DNA from 3 places in the Rhodococcus opacus B4 genome. Region 2 is predicted to be linked to each of the others. Evidence: riboswitches for the same ligand, from Rfam matches in the RefSeq annotation. Region 2 holds a riboswitch; each other region holds the start of a gene.

Region 1 (4,029 bases), 3.6 Mb from region 2:
CTGGCCTGCTCGTCGCCGGCGGTGAGGTCGTAGATTGCGCCGAGGTGCAGGACGTGATCGGCAGCGGGCGCGGAGGTGAGTCCGAGGCCGGGCTCGGTCAGGTCGCCGATCAGCGGATGCACCCGTTCGCCGCCGGGCATGCCGTCGGCGAGCGCCTCCAGTCGCGCGACGGACGCGCGCCGGACGAGGACGTGGATCTCGGCTGATGCATCGCGGTCGAGGATCAGAGGCAGCACGTGCCGACCCAGGAATCCGGTACCGCCGGTGACGAGGAAGGTGGCCATGCCCCGAACTTACTCCAAAGTAAGATGATGCACTAGTGGCCGAGACCCACCTTGGCGTGCACCTTCTTCATCCAGGCCGGAGCCCACCAGTTGGCCTCGCCCATCAGCTTCACCAGGGACGGAACGAGGAGCATCCGCACCACGGTCGCGTCGACGAGCAGCGCGACGATCATGCCCACGCCGAGGAACCGCATGATCGACAGACCGGAGATGGTAAACGCCCCGGTCACCACCACGAGCAGCAGCGCGGCGGCCGTCACGATCCGGCCCGTGCGCTCGGTGCCGAAACGCACCGCCTCCTCCGTGGTCGCGCCCGCCTCGTGCGCCTCGACCATGCGCGACATCAGGAACACCTCGTAATCGGTCGACAGGCCGAAGACCACGGCGAGTATGAGGACCACGAACGTCGCCTCGAGCGGTGCCGGACTGACCCCGAGCAGGCCCGCTCCGTGTCCGAGCTCGAAGATCCAGGTGAGCACCCCGAACGTGGCGGCGAGACTCAGCCCCGCCATCGCGACGGCCTTGATCGGCAGCACCACCGAGCCGAATGCCAGGAACAGCAGAACCAGCGTCGACCCCACCATGATCGCGATCATGACCGGCATCCAGTGCACGATCGCCGCGTTGCCGTCGTCGACGGTCGCCTGTCCGCCGCCGACGAGGAGTTCTGTCCCCTCGGGGACGGAGATGGCGCGCAGACCGTCCACCGCCGCGCTCTGATCGTCGGTGGTGACTCCCTCGGAGTAGACGGCCTGGACCGCCACCAGTTCGCCGTTCGACGCGACGACAGTGGCGGCGCCGATACCCGGCACCTGGCCGGCGGACTGGGCGACAGCGGCTCCGTCGGCGGCAGTGGGCGCGGTGCCGTCGGTGCCCCGGAGGATGAGGGTGGCGCCGTTCCCGGTGGTGGGAAATTCGGTGGTGAGAGTGTCGGTGGCGATACGGGCCGGATCGTTCTCGGGCAGCGCCGTGTACGTGACCTCGCCGAGTGACGCGCTGAGCAGGGGCGCGGCGAGGACCATCAGGCCCGCGACGATCCCGACCGCGATGGCGACCGGCCGACGCATCACCCAGGTGACGACGGAGCCCCAGAATGTGCGGGCGCGCACCTCACCGCGCTGCGCCGCATCCTTGCGCCAGGTCAGCGCGTTGATGCGGTGACCGAGGATCGCGAGCAGCGCGGGCACCGCGGTGAGGGACAGCAGCGCCGCACTCGCGACCGCGGCCATCGCCCCGAACCCGAGCGACTTGATCACGTCCTGCGGAAAGACCAGCATTCCCGAGAACGCGCACACGAGAAGCAGACCGGAGAACAGCACGGTGCGGCCCGCGGTCAGGACTGTGCGCCGGGTCGCCTCGGCCACGTCGGCGCCGGACTCGAGTTCCTCGCGGAAACGGCCGACGATGAACAGGCCGTAGTCGATCGCGAGCCCCAGGCCCAGCAGGGATGCCACGTTGATCGCGAACGAACTGACGTCGGTGAACAGTGTCAGCAGGCGCAGCGTCGCGAGGGCACTGAATATCGAGAGCAGCCCGACGAACACCGGTACGGCGGCGGCGACCAGTCCGCCGAAGATGAAGACCAGCAACACGAGAGTGATCGGGAGCGCGATCGCCTCGGCCAGCACCAGGTCCTGCTGCAGCCGGTTGTTGAACGCCACACCCACCACCGAGTTTCCGGCGAACTCGGTGTCGACGCCCTCCACCTCGAGCTTCGGGAGCAGATCGTTGAACGTGGCGGCGGTGATCCCGGCATCCGGGTCGACGGTGATCGCTGCGGACGCCTTGGTGCCGTCCCCCGACACCATCGACTGCTTCCGCGTCGCGTCCGCGGTCCAGTAGGAGTTCACCGAATACGTCGGCACCTCGGCGGCGAACCGGTCGAGACTCGCGGTGACCTGGGGGCCGATGTCGTCGAGGGTCTTCCCGTCGGGTGCGGTGTAGATGGCGATGATGTCCGGGGTCTGCGGACCCAGATTCGCCTCGACGATTCGCGCGACCTCGGCGGATTCGCTACCGGGGTCGGTGAATCCACCCGAGCTGAGCTTCGCGAACACGCCGGTGCCCCATGCACCGCTCACCAGAACGGCGAACACGGCGAGGGTCAGGACCCACCATTTGCGTGAAACAACGGTCGAGGCCCAACGTGTCATGCGTCAACTCCGGGTGGTCGGGGGCGGTCGGCTGCGACTGCCGACTGTAGTGCGGATCGAGGGATCACCGGTGGGGGTGTGACGCGGGTCCCGGCGAATCGTGCATACTCGGCAGTGCACTTGCAGCCACACGCACGGGGGAAGCCGGTCCGAATCCGGCGCTGACCCGCAACGGTAGGCCACCAGAGCATTTCGGTGGCGAGCCCGAATACCCGCCGTGTGGTGCGACATCCTTTTCGTCGTGGTCTACGAAGCGGAGTCCCGCAGGCGCGCCTCCGCGTGGGCGTCTGCCGGCTTCTCATTCGTGGCTCTGAGCCGCAATGAGGTTTACATGTACTGTCAGTCGTTCCGAAGTTCCGCCCTGGTCACGTTCGCCGTGGCCGCGCTGGTGGTCGCGGGATGTTCACGCGGGGAGTCCGTGGGGGAGACCGCTTCCACCGAATCTTTCGCCGAGCCGGTGTCCGTCACCAACTGCGCGCGAACGGAGACGTTCGACGCGCCGCCCCAGCGCATCGTCAGCATGAACGATCACGTCACCGAGGTGCTGATCGAGATGGGGGCGGGCGATCGCATCGTCGGCACGGGGTACGGCGACGCGACCCCGCTGCCGGAGTTCGCGGAACAGTTCGCGAAGATCCCGAAACTCGCGACGGAGTACCCGACCCGGGAGCAGATCCTCGACCTCGACCCCGACCTGGTGGTCGGCGGCATGCGCAGCGCGTTCGACGAGAAGGAGGGGCGATCACGCGAGTCCCTCGGGGAACAGGGCATTCCGACCTTCCTGTTCTCCGAGTACTGCGGGCAGGGCTTCCCCGACATCGGGCTGCTGCGCAGCGACTACGGCCAGCTCGGTGAGATCCTCGGTGTTCCGGACGAGGCGCGCGCCGTCAGCGACCGGGTGACGTCCGGACTGCAGGCCGTGCGGGACGAGATCGCAGGCGCCGCGCCGGTTCCGACGTTCTTCTACGATTCCGGCGAGGACGTCCCGCTGACGATCGGCGGTGTGGGTGTCGGCCAGCTCATCGCGGACCATGCGGGCGCGGCCAACCTGTTCGCCGAGGGCGAGAAGCCGTATTCGAAGTCCACGTGGGAGGTCATCGGCGAACGCGCGCCGGAGGCGATCGTCGTCCTCGACTACGGCACGACGAGTGCGCAGGCGAAGATCGACTTCCTGAAGTCGCACCCGATCATGTCGACGACGCCGGCCGTGAAAGCCGGCCGGTTCGTGGTGGTGCCGCTCGACGACTTCTTCGAGAGCCCGCGTCTGGTGCGATCGGTGGAGACGATCGCGCGGGCGCTGCATCCGGATGTCGTCGGCGCGCGGTGACGGTCACCACGGAACGGGCGGCGCCGACGGAGCGGACGGCGCACCCGGCCCGCGCACGCCTCGGTTTCGCGGGCCTGGTGCTGCTGCTCGCGCTGGCGACGCTGTTCGTCCTCGGCCTGGCGGTGTCGTTCGGTTCGGTGCGCATCCCGGTCGGTGACGTCTGGGCAATCGTCGCGCACCGGGTGGCGCCCGGCGCGTTCGACCCCTGGTGGTCGCAGGCGCGGGAATCGATCGTCGTCGACTCGCGGCTGCCGCGGGCGCTGAC
Region 2 (4,029 bases):
CAGTGGGAGGAGTTCGCGCAGTGCGGGTTCGTCGACCTGGACGATCCGGATCCCGGCGCCCTGCAGGTCCACCGTCTCGTCGCGGATGGCGAGGGCGACCTGGTTCGCCGAGTCGGCCAGTGGTTGGTCGTCGCGCACGAACGACCACGCCAGGATGGTGACCGGACCGGTGAGCATGCCCTTGACCGGGCGCTGGGTGAGGGACTGGGCGTAGGTGATCCAGTCGACGGTCATCGGGTTCGGCCGGCGCACGTCGCCGTAGAGGATCGGCGGACGTACGCACCGGGACCCGTACGACTGTACCCAGCCGTTCTCGGTGGCGAAGAACCCGTCCAACTGCTCGGCGAAGTACTGCACCATGTCGTTGCGTTCCGGTTCGCCGTGCACGAGGACGTCGAGGCCCAGTTTCTCCTGCAGGGCAATGACATCGGCGATCTCGGCGCGCATCCGATCGTGGTATTCCGCCTTCGTGATCGCACCCTTGCGCAAGGACGCGCGGGCGAGGCGGATCTCCGTCGTCTGCGGGTACGAGCCGATCGTGGTGGTCGGCAGCAACGGCAGATTCAACCCGGCCTGCGCCTCACGACGCCGATCCGCCGGAGACCTCCCGGGATCGGACGACAGGATTGACTCCAGCCGAGCCCGGATCGCGCCGTCGTGCAGCCGCGAATCCGTGGCCCGGGTCGCTCGTGCCGCCCGGTCCAGCGCGAACCGTCCCTCCACCGCCTGCCGGCCCTGCGTCAATGCGGTGGCCAGGGTCACCACCTCGCGGACCTTCTCCGACCCGAACGCCAGCCACGAACGCAGCGCCGCGTCCACAGACCGCTCCGCATCGAGCGTGTAGGGGACGTGCAGCAGCGAGCAGGAGGTGGACACCGCCAGTGATCCGGTGCTGCCCAACGCGGTGCCGAGGGTGGTCAGCGCGTGCTCGAGGTCGGTGCGCCAGACGTTGCGACCGTCCACCACACCGGCGACGACATGCTTGCGGGTCAGCTCGGGAACCGCGGCGAGGGTGTCGGATCCGGCGACCAGATCGACCGCGATGCCCTCGACCCCGGTCGAGGCGAGCGCGGGCAGCGCGTCGCCGAGGCTGCCGAAGTACGACGCCAGCAGGATCGCGGGACGGGATTCGACGGCGGAGAGCTGGTCGTAGACGCGCTTGGCGGTGGCGATCTCCTGTGGGGTGCGGTCGGCGACCAGGGCCGGTTCGTCGATCTGCACCCACTCGGCGCCGGAGTCGTGGAGCCGGGTCAGCAGATCCGCATACAACGGCACCAGCTCGTCGATGCGCTCGAGCAGGGGTGCGTCCGAGCCGACGGTCTTCGACAGCAGCAGGAACGTCACCGGGCCCACGATCACCGGGCGGGCCGCGATGCCGAGTTCGAGCGCCTCACCGAGTTCGCCGATCACCTTCGACGCGTCCAGGGTGAACGTGGTGGAGGGGGCGATCTCGGGGACGAGGTAGTGGTAGTTGGTGTCGAACCACTTCGTCATCTCCAGCGGGGTGACGGTGTCGGTGCCGCGGGCGGCGGCGAAGTACCGGTCGAGGTCATTGCCGATGCCGGCGACTCGGTCGGGCAGGGCACCGAGCATCACGGCGGTGTCGAGGACCTGGTCGTAGTACGAGAACGTATTGACCGGGATCGAATCGAGCCCGGCATCGCGCAGGTCGGTCCAGTTTCGTCGGCGCAGGTCGGCGCCGACCTCGGTCAGGGCGGCGGCGTCGGCGCGGCCCGCCCAGTAGGCCTCGACGGCCTTCTTGAGTTCGCGGTTCGGACCGATGCGAGGTGATCCCAGTACGGTCGCGGTGAAGAGGGTGGTCACGGTGTTTCTCCAGTTACAGGCAGGGAAGGACCACCACCGGCAGAAACGAGTACACCTCTCGAGCCCGAGACAACGCATGCTGCGACACGAGAAGGCCTACACGCCCATTCCCCGAGGCGGTGGACCGTCGGGCACGGCGTGCCCGACACAGTCGGCAGGTCTTCGGACTCGTGGGCCCCCGGTGGCATCCACCGGACCTAGTGGCCGTCGCTTCCCAGGCAAATGCCCAGTGCATGATGACGGCGGTCGTTCCCACTCACCGCTGCGGGACAGTCCCGGATTCTCACCGGGTTCCCTCTCACACCCCGAAACCCCGGCAGGGATCCGCGGTGCTTCGACGCCCGGTGCGGTCTTCGGGGCTCCTCACGACCGAGCCGGGCGAACCAGCTGCACCGGTCAGCATAGGACACCACCCGCCCGGGTGGGACACCCCGCCGGACCCGCCTCGGGACGCCACCGATGCTCACCTTCCCGACCACTCCGCGCGTTCGCCCCGCAGGAACGCGGCCACCCCCGCCCGGAAATCGTCGCTCCCGTACGCGGCGCGGACCAGGTCCGCGGACTCCGGCAATACCGTGGTCCGGATTCGGCGCAGCACCTCACGGGTCGAGCACACCGTCAAGGGCGCGGCGGCGAGTAGGTCCCCGGTCACGACGGCCACCAGGTCGTCGAAGTGGTCGGGGACGGCGGTCTCGGCCACGAATCCGATCGACGCTGCCTCGGCGGCAGGCAGCATCCTGGCCCGCGCCACCATCGATGCCAGCCGGGCCGAGCCCAACCTGTCGGCGAGCAGCGCCAGCGGATACGCGGACAGCGCGTTGCCCAGGGTGCGGGCGATCGGCAATCCGAAATACGAGCGCGTGGTCGCGACCCGGACATCGCACGCCGCCGCGACGATCAACCCCGCACCCACACAAGGTCCGTCGATCACCGCCAACGTCGGCACCCGCACCCGTTCCAGGCGCGCGAGCACCGCCACGAACCGGTTCTCGTACTCCACCCCGTCCTCACCATCGGTGAAGGACCGGAAGTGCGCGATGTCGGAGCCGGCAGCGAATGCCCGGCCGGCACCGCGGACGACCAGCAACCGCACCGCCGGATCCACGTTCACCCGCTCACACACGCGACCGAGGTCTTCGTACATCTGCGGTGTCAGCGAGTTGAGCTTGCCCGGCCGGTTGAACGTGACCGTCACAACCGTGTCCGCCTCCTCGACGAGCAGATCCGGGACGGTGAACTCCGCGGCCACTTCTGCAGTGCCCGTCGTCATGGTCGTCATCGCATTCCCGTCCTCACTGCTCACCCGTTCGATCACACCCTTCGGTGTGCGGCACCGATTACGCTACGGCGCCGATCGGATCGGTGAAATATGTTGCAGCTGAGTAATTGTGCGATATGCGACGAGGCGGTTTGCGAATATTGCAACCACGGTGAGAGGCGAATTCCCCGGGGGCGACGCCCAGATGACAATCCCTCCATTCATCCGGGCGTCGCATGTGTGGTTTCTCCATAGTGTCGTGCAGATCCGGCTCATACAGTGGTCCACGTCACGTCGCCCGCTCTCCAGAAAGCCGAGGCATTCATGTCGTCCGTACTGCAGAAACCCGAGATCGAGGCGAGGGTGGTCCGGAAGGTCGCCCGGCGGCTCATTCCGTTCCTCGGCCTGGCCTACTTCGTCAACTACCTCGACCGGACCAATATCGGGCTGGCGAAGCTGACCATGAGCGAGGAACTCGGCCTGACCGAGACCATGTTCGGCCTGGCCTCCGGTCTCTTCTTCATCGGGTATCTCCTGTTCGAGGTGCCGAGCAATCTCGCGCTGCACAGGTTCGGGGCGCGGCGCTGGATCGCCCGGATAATGCTCACGTGGGGAATCATCGCGGCGGCCATGGCTTTCGTGCCCAATGTCGGATCGCTGTACACGCTGCGGATGTTGCTGGGTATCGCCGAGGCCGGCTTCTTCCCCGGCGTCCTGCTCTACCTGACCCTGTGGTTCCCGCGCGCCTACCGGGTGCGGCTGATGGGTCTGTTCCTTCTCGCGCTGCCGGTGTCGTCGGCGCTCGGAGCACCGTTGTCGAGCGCCATCATCCAATACTGGGACGGGATCTTCGGACTCTCCGGCTGGCGGGTCATGTTCCTGATCGAGGGAATACCCGCCGTCCTGCTCGCGGTGGTCACCTGGTTCTACCTGACGGACCGGCCGTC
Region 3 (4,029 bases), 1.4 Mb from region 2:
GCGTAAATGCACCACGGCGAACCAAGACAATCTCCCGCGCGGAACCCGGTCGGAACACAATCCGGCGTCGATCTGTTCCACTGGTCTGTGACGACACAGCAGAACGCCGACGGCGACATCGAGATCGAGATCTGGTCCGATGTGGCCTGCCCCTGGTGCTACATCGGCAAGCACCGCTTCCTGTCGGCCCTCGCCGAGTTCGAGGGGCGCGACCGGGTCACCGTGGTGTGGCGGTCGTACCAGTTGTCGCCGGACACCCCGGCAGGGCAGCGGCGCAGCGAACTCGACGCCCTCGTGGAGAGTAAGGGAATGGCACCGGAACAGGTGCGGCAGATGTTCGGCCACGTTGCGCAGACGGCGGCCGAGGAGGGCCTGCGTCTCGACTTCGGCACGGTGATCGCCGCCAACACCTTCGACGCGCACCGGCTGATCCACATCGCGAGCGATAACCGAGATGCCGTGGTGGAGGCGCTGTTCCGCGCTCACTTCGCCGAGGGCGCCGTGATCGACGACCGCGCGGTGCTCGTCGACATCGCGGCGCGGGCCGGGCTCGACGCCGACACCGTCCGCGCCGAACTCGAGTCCGGCGCCGGTGCGGACGCGGTCCGCGCCGACCTCGACGCCGCTCGTGCGTTGCAGGTGTCGGCGGTGCCGTTCTTCGTCGCCAACCGCCGGATCGCCGTGTCCGGTGCGCAGCCGAAAGACGTGTTCCTGCAGCTCTTGGCGCAGGCGAGCGCGGACGACCAGGTACGCGCGACGTAGCGGTTCGCTGGGGCCGGACCATGCAGCGCGGAGACCACCGCGACGAGGCGCGTGATCCGGCCTCTTGCCAACACCCCCGACGGCGGGCAGATTGACAGGCACGTCGTCGGCAGGGAGGCACTGTGCGCGAGCAGACACGATCCGGAGATGCATGGCCTGCGTTGAAGGTGGACGAGTGGACGTCGACGAGGGACACCCTGCACATGTGGACGCAGATCGTCGGGAAGATCCGGCTGGCCCACGCACCGTTGATCAACCACTGGTGGCAGGTGCCGCTGTACGTGAGTCCCCGCGGTCTCACCACGTCGACCGTCCCGTACGGCACCGACTGCTTCGACATCGAATTCAACTTCGTCGACCATCGGCTGGTGATACGCACGAGCACGGGCGGCACCGGGACGGTGGCCCTCGAACCGAAGTCGGTGGCCGATTTCTATGCGGAGACGATGGACACGCTCGCCGAGCTGGGTGTGACGACGACCATCCTGGCCAGGCCCAACGAGGTGGAGACGGCTGTGCCGTTCGCGGAGGACACGCAGCACTGCTCGTACGACAGTGAGTCGGTGCACCGGTTCTGGCGGCAGTTGGTGCAGGCGGACCGTGTGCTGCACGAGTTCCGTGCCCATTTCATCGGGAAGGTCAGTCCCGTGCACTTCTTCTGGGGTGCGCTCGACCTGGCCTGCACCCGGTTCTCCGGTCGAAGCGCGCCGACTCACCCCGGGGGAGCACCGAACTGCGGAGACTGGGTGATGGTCGAGGGCTACTCACACGAGCTGAGCAGCTGCGGATTCTGGCCCGGCGGGGGCGTCGAAGGTGCGTTCTACGCGTACGCCTACCCGGAGCCGGACGGTTTCGCCGACTACCCGATCGGGCCGGACGGAGCGTTCTACAGCGCGGAGTTCCGGCAATTCCTGCTGCCGTACGAGGCCGTCCGCACCGCGGAGGATCCCGACGCGGCTCTGCTGAGGTTTCTGCACAGCACGTACGACGCGGCCGCCGAGCGTGGTGGCTGGGACCGGGCCGCCCTGGAGGCGGACCCGGCCCGTTGGGACAAGTCCCGCTGACCCGTGCAGGTCAGGCTGCGTTCGCCGCCGCGGGCGCCGTGGCCCGGGTGGCACGCTCGGTGAGGAACGCGAACACGAGTCCGAGAACCAGCCACAGCGTGGCCTGCGTCGCGAGCGACGACAGTCGGAACTGCCACAGCAGCACTGCGGGGAAGTCGTCGCCCACTTCGTTGATGGTGGGCAGCACGAGGTATCCGACGGTCGTCACCACGAGGAACACGGCAACCGGCGCGGCGATCCGCACCGACAGGAACTCCTGTGCGGCCACGGCCTTCGCCGCGAAGACGGACGCGACCACGGCGAGCAGGCCCAGCGCGACCGCGGCAAGCCACAGCCAGGTGCGCTGGTTGATCGTCTCGGGGTCTCCGACAGCGGGCGGGTTGGCCGGGTACTTGAAGAACGGCACCGCCTCGATTGCCAGCCAGCCGAACGCGGCCAGGGTCAGACCGAGCAACGGCCCCGACAGCGTCGTCACCCGACGTGCGTAATTCGCGACGACGGCGAAGATCGCTCCCAGTGCCAGCCCCGCGAGGGACGTGGCGAGGAACAGTCCGAAGCGCTGCCCGTCGCGGCTGACCAGGGCCTCTTCCTCGTCGTGCGAGTGCCCGGCAGGCTCGTCCGCCTGCGCGGCGTCATGCGAGTGGCCTTCGGGTTCGGCGGCGCTGTGCGACTCCTCGATCGCGATGGCCGCGTCGATGTGCGACTCACCGAGAACGAACGCGACGCCACCGGCCAGGATGCCTGCGATCAGGCCGGCCAGCAGACCGCGGATCAGGAGTTTCGTGAAGGAATCGGTCAGTGGCATGGCAGACCCAGGAGGTGGCGGCCGTCGTGCATCAATTCATGCATGTACATGCCACTGCGCGAGATCGCGCCCTGGTCGAATCCCACGAGGTAGAGAGCGAGCATCGCGAACAGAACGATCGCGAAAGAGATGACGGCGAGACGGGTCGTGTCGACCGACGAGCCGGGTGCGTAGGCGAGTGCCACAGTTCCTCCTGGGATTTCGCGTCCCCTAGGTCCAGGCGATGGCCGCAGTATCTGGCTGTCGAGGTGGTTCCCGTGAAGGACTACTCCGATTTACAGTGGCGCGACCGCTCCGGGATTGCACCGGATTCCTGCCGAACCATCGCATTGTCCTGCGAACTTTTGCACCCGGCGGGCCGTCGTGTCAATCCTTCCGCCCGGCCCCGCGCTCAGCTCTTGTTCGCCGCCGCGACGTCGAGCACGACCTCGAACTCCAGCAGCGAGGCCCCGGACGCCACCGGCTTCTTCCGCTCGCCCGCATGGGCCTCCCGGGCCGGACCGTCGCGCCACGCCGCGAAGGCCTCTTCGCTCTCCCACTGCGTGACGACGAAGTAGCGGTTCTCGCCCTGCACCGGACGCAGGAGCTGGAAACCGAGGAAGCCGGGAGAGTTCTCCACGGCGTGCGCGCGCGCCGCGAAGCGCTTCTCGAGTTCGGGGCCCGCACCCTCGGGGATTTCGATTGCGTTGATCTTCACCACTGCCATGCGGGCGAGGTTACTCCGCTAGCGTCGGAGTGGTGGCGGGTGAGAGTGCGTTGCACGACGAGGGTGGGACGGGACAGCCGATTCTGCTGCTGCACGGACTGATGGGCAGTGCCCGGACGTGGGGGCGGCACCTGCCGTGGCTGCGCGAGCACGGCCACGTCTTCACGTTCGACGCCGCGGGCCACGGCAGGCCCGCGCCGTCGCGGTTGACGACGGAAGCGTTCGTCGCCGACCTGTCCGCGGCGCTCGACCCCTTCACCGAGCCGTGGGTGGTGATCGGCCATTCGATGGGTGCCCTGCACGCGTGGTGCCTGGCGGCCGAGCACCCCGAGAAGGTATCGGCGCTCGTCCTCGAAGACATGGCCCCCGACTTCCGCGGCCGCACCGCCGACGACTGGGCGGCGATGATCTCGAACTGGCCGCAGCCGTTCGCGACCCGGGAGGATCTGTTCGAGTTCTTCGGTCCGGTTGCCGGACAGTACTTCCTGGACTCGTTCGAGAAGCGCGCCGACGGCTGGTATCTGCATGGGGACGTCGACACGTTCCGCGACATCTCGGCGGAGTGGGGAGACAGGCACTTCTGGGACCAGTGGGCGTCGATCAGGGTTCCGGCCCTGCTGATCGAGGGGGAGTTCACCATCACCCCCGACGGTCAGATGCGGACCATGGCGGAGCGGCATCCCGGCGCCGAA

Evidence for each region. Region 2 has a riboswitch for cobalamin ahead of metE (5-methyltetrahydropteroyltriglutamate--homocysteine S-methyltransferase). Riboswitches for the same ligand answer to the same signal wherever they lie in the genome.
Region 1: another riboswitch for cobalamin. It lies ahead of ROP_RS31195 (ABC transporter substrate-binding protein); the one in region 2 lies ahead of metE (5-methyltetrahydropteroyltriglutamate--homocysteine S-methyltransferase).
Region 3: another riboswitch for cobalamin. It lies ahead of ROP_RS21565 (CbtB domain-containing protein); the one in region 2 lies ahead of metE (5-methyltetrahydropteroyltriglutamate--homocysteine S-methyltransferase).

Annotation. Positions count from the first base shown of each region.
Region 1 is NC_012522.1:6,883,773-6,887,801, forward strand. It holds gene ROP_RS31185 (SDR family oxidoreductase) at 1-284, opposite strand, end outside; gene ROP_RS31190 (MMPL family transporter) at 317-2,437, opposite strand; cobalamin riboswitch at 2,530-2,672, shown strand; gene ROP_RS31195 (ABC transporter substrate-binding protein) at 2,769-3,764, shown strand; gene ROP_RS31200 (FecCD family ABC transporter permease) at 3,761-4,029, shown strand, end outside.
Region 2 is NC_012522.1:3,269,491-3,273,519, reverse strand. It holds gene metE (5-methyltetrahydropteroyltriglutamate--homocysteine S-methyltransferase) at 1-1,824, opposite strand, end outside; cobalamin riboswitch at 1,960-2,155, opposite strand; gene ROP_RS15040 (enoyl-CoA hydratase) at 2,288-3,103, opposite strand; gene ROP_RS15035 (MFS transporter) at 3,407-4,029, shown strand, end outside.
Region 3 is NC_012522.1:4,687,605-4,691,633, forward strand. It holds gene ROP_RS21550 (DsbA family oxidoreductase) at 88-762, shown strand; gene ROP_RS21555 (DUF5996 family protein) at 885-1,826, shown strand; gene ROP_RS21560 (CbtA family protein) at 1,837-2,631, opposite strand; gene ROP_RS21565 (CbtB domain-containing protein) at 2,622-2,816, opposite strand; cobalamin riboswitch at 2,839-2,972, opposite strand; gene ROP_RS21570 (antibiotic biosynthesis monooxygenase family protein) at 3,023-3,337, opposite strand; gene ROP_RS21575 (alpha/beta fold hydrolase) at 3,370-4,029, shown strand, end outside.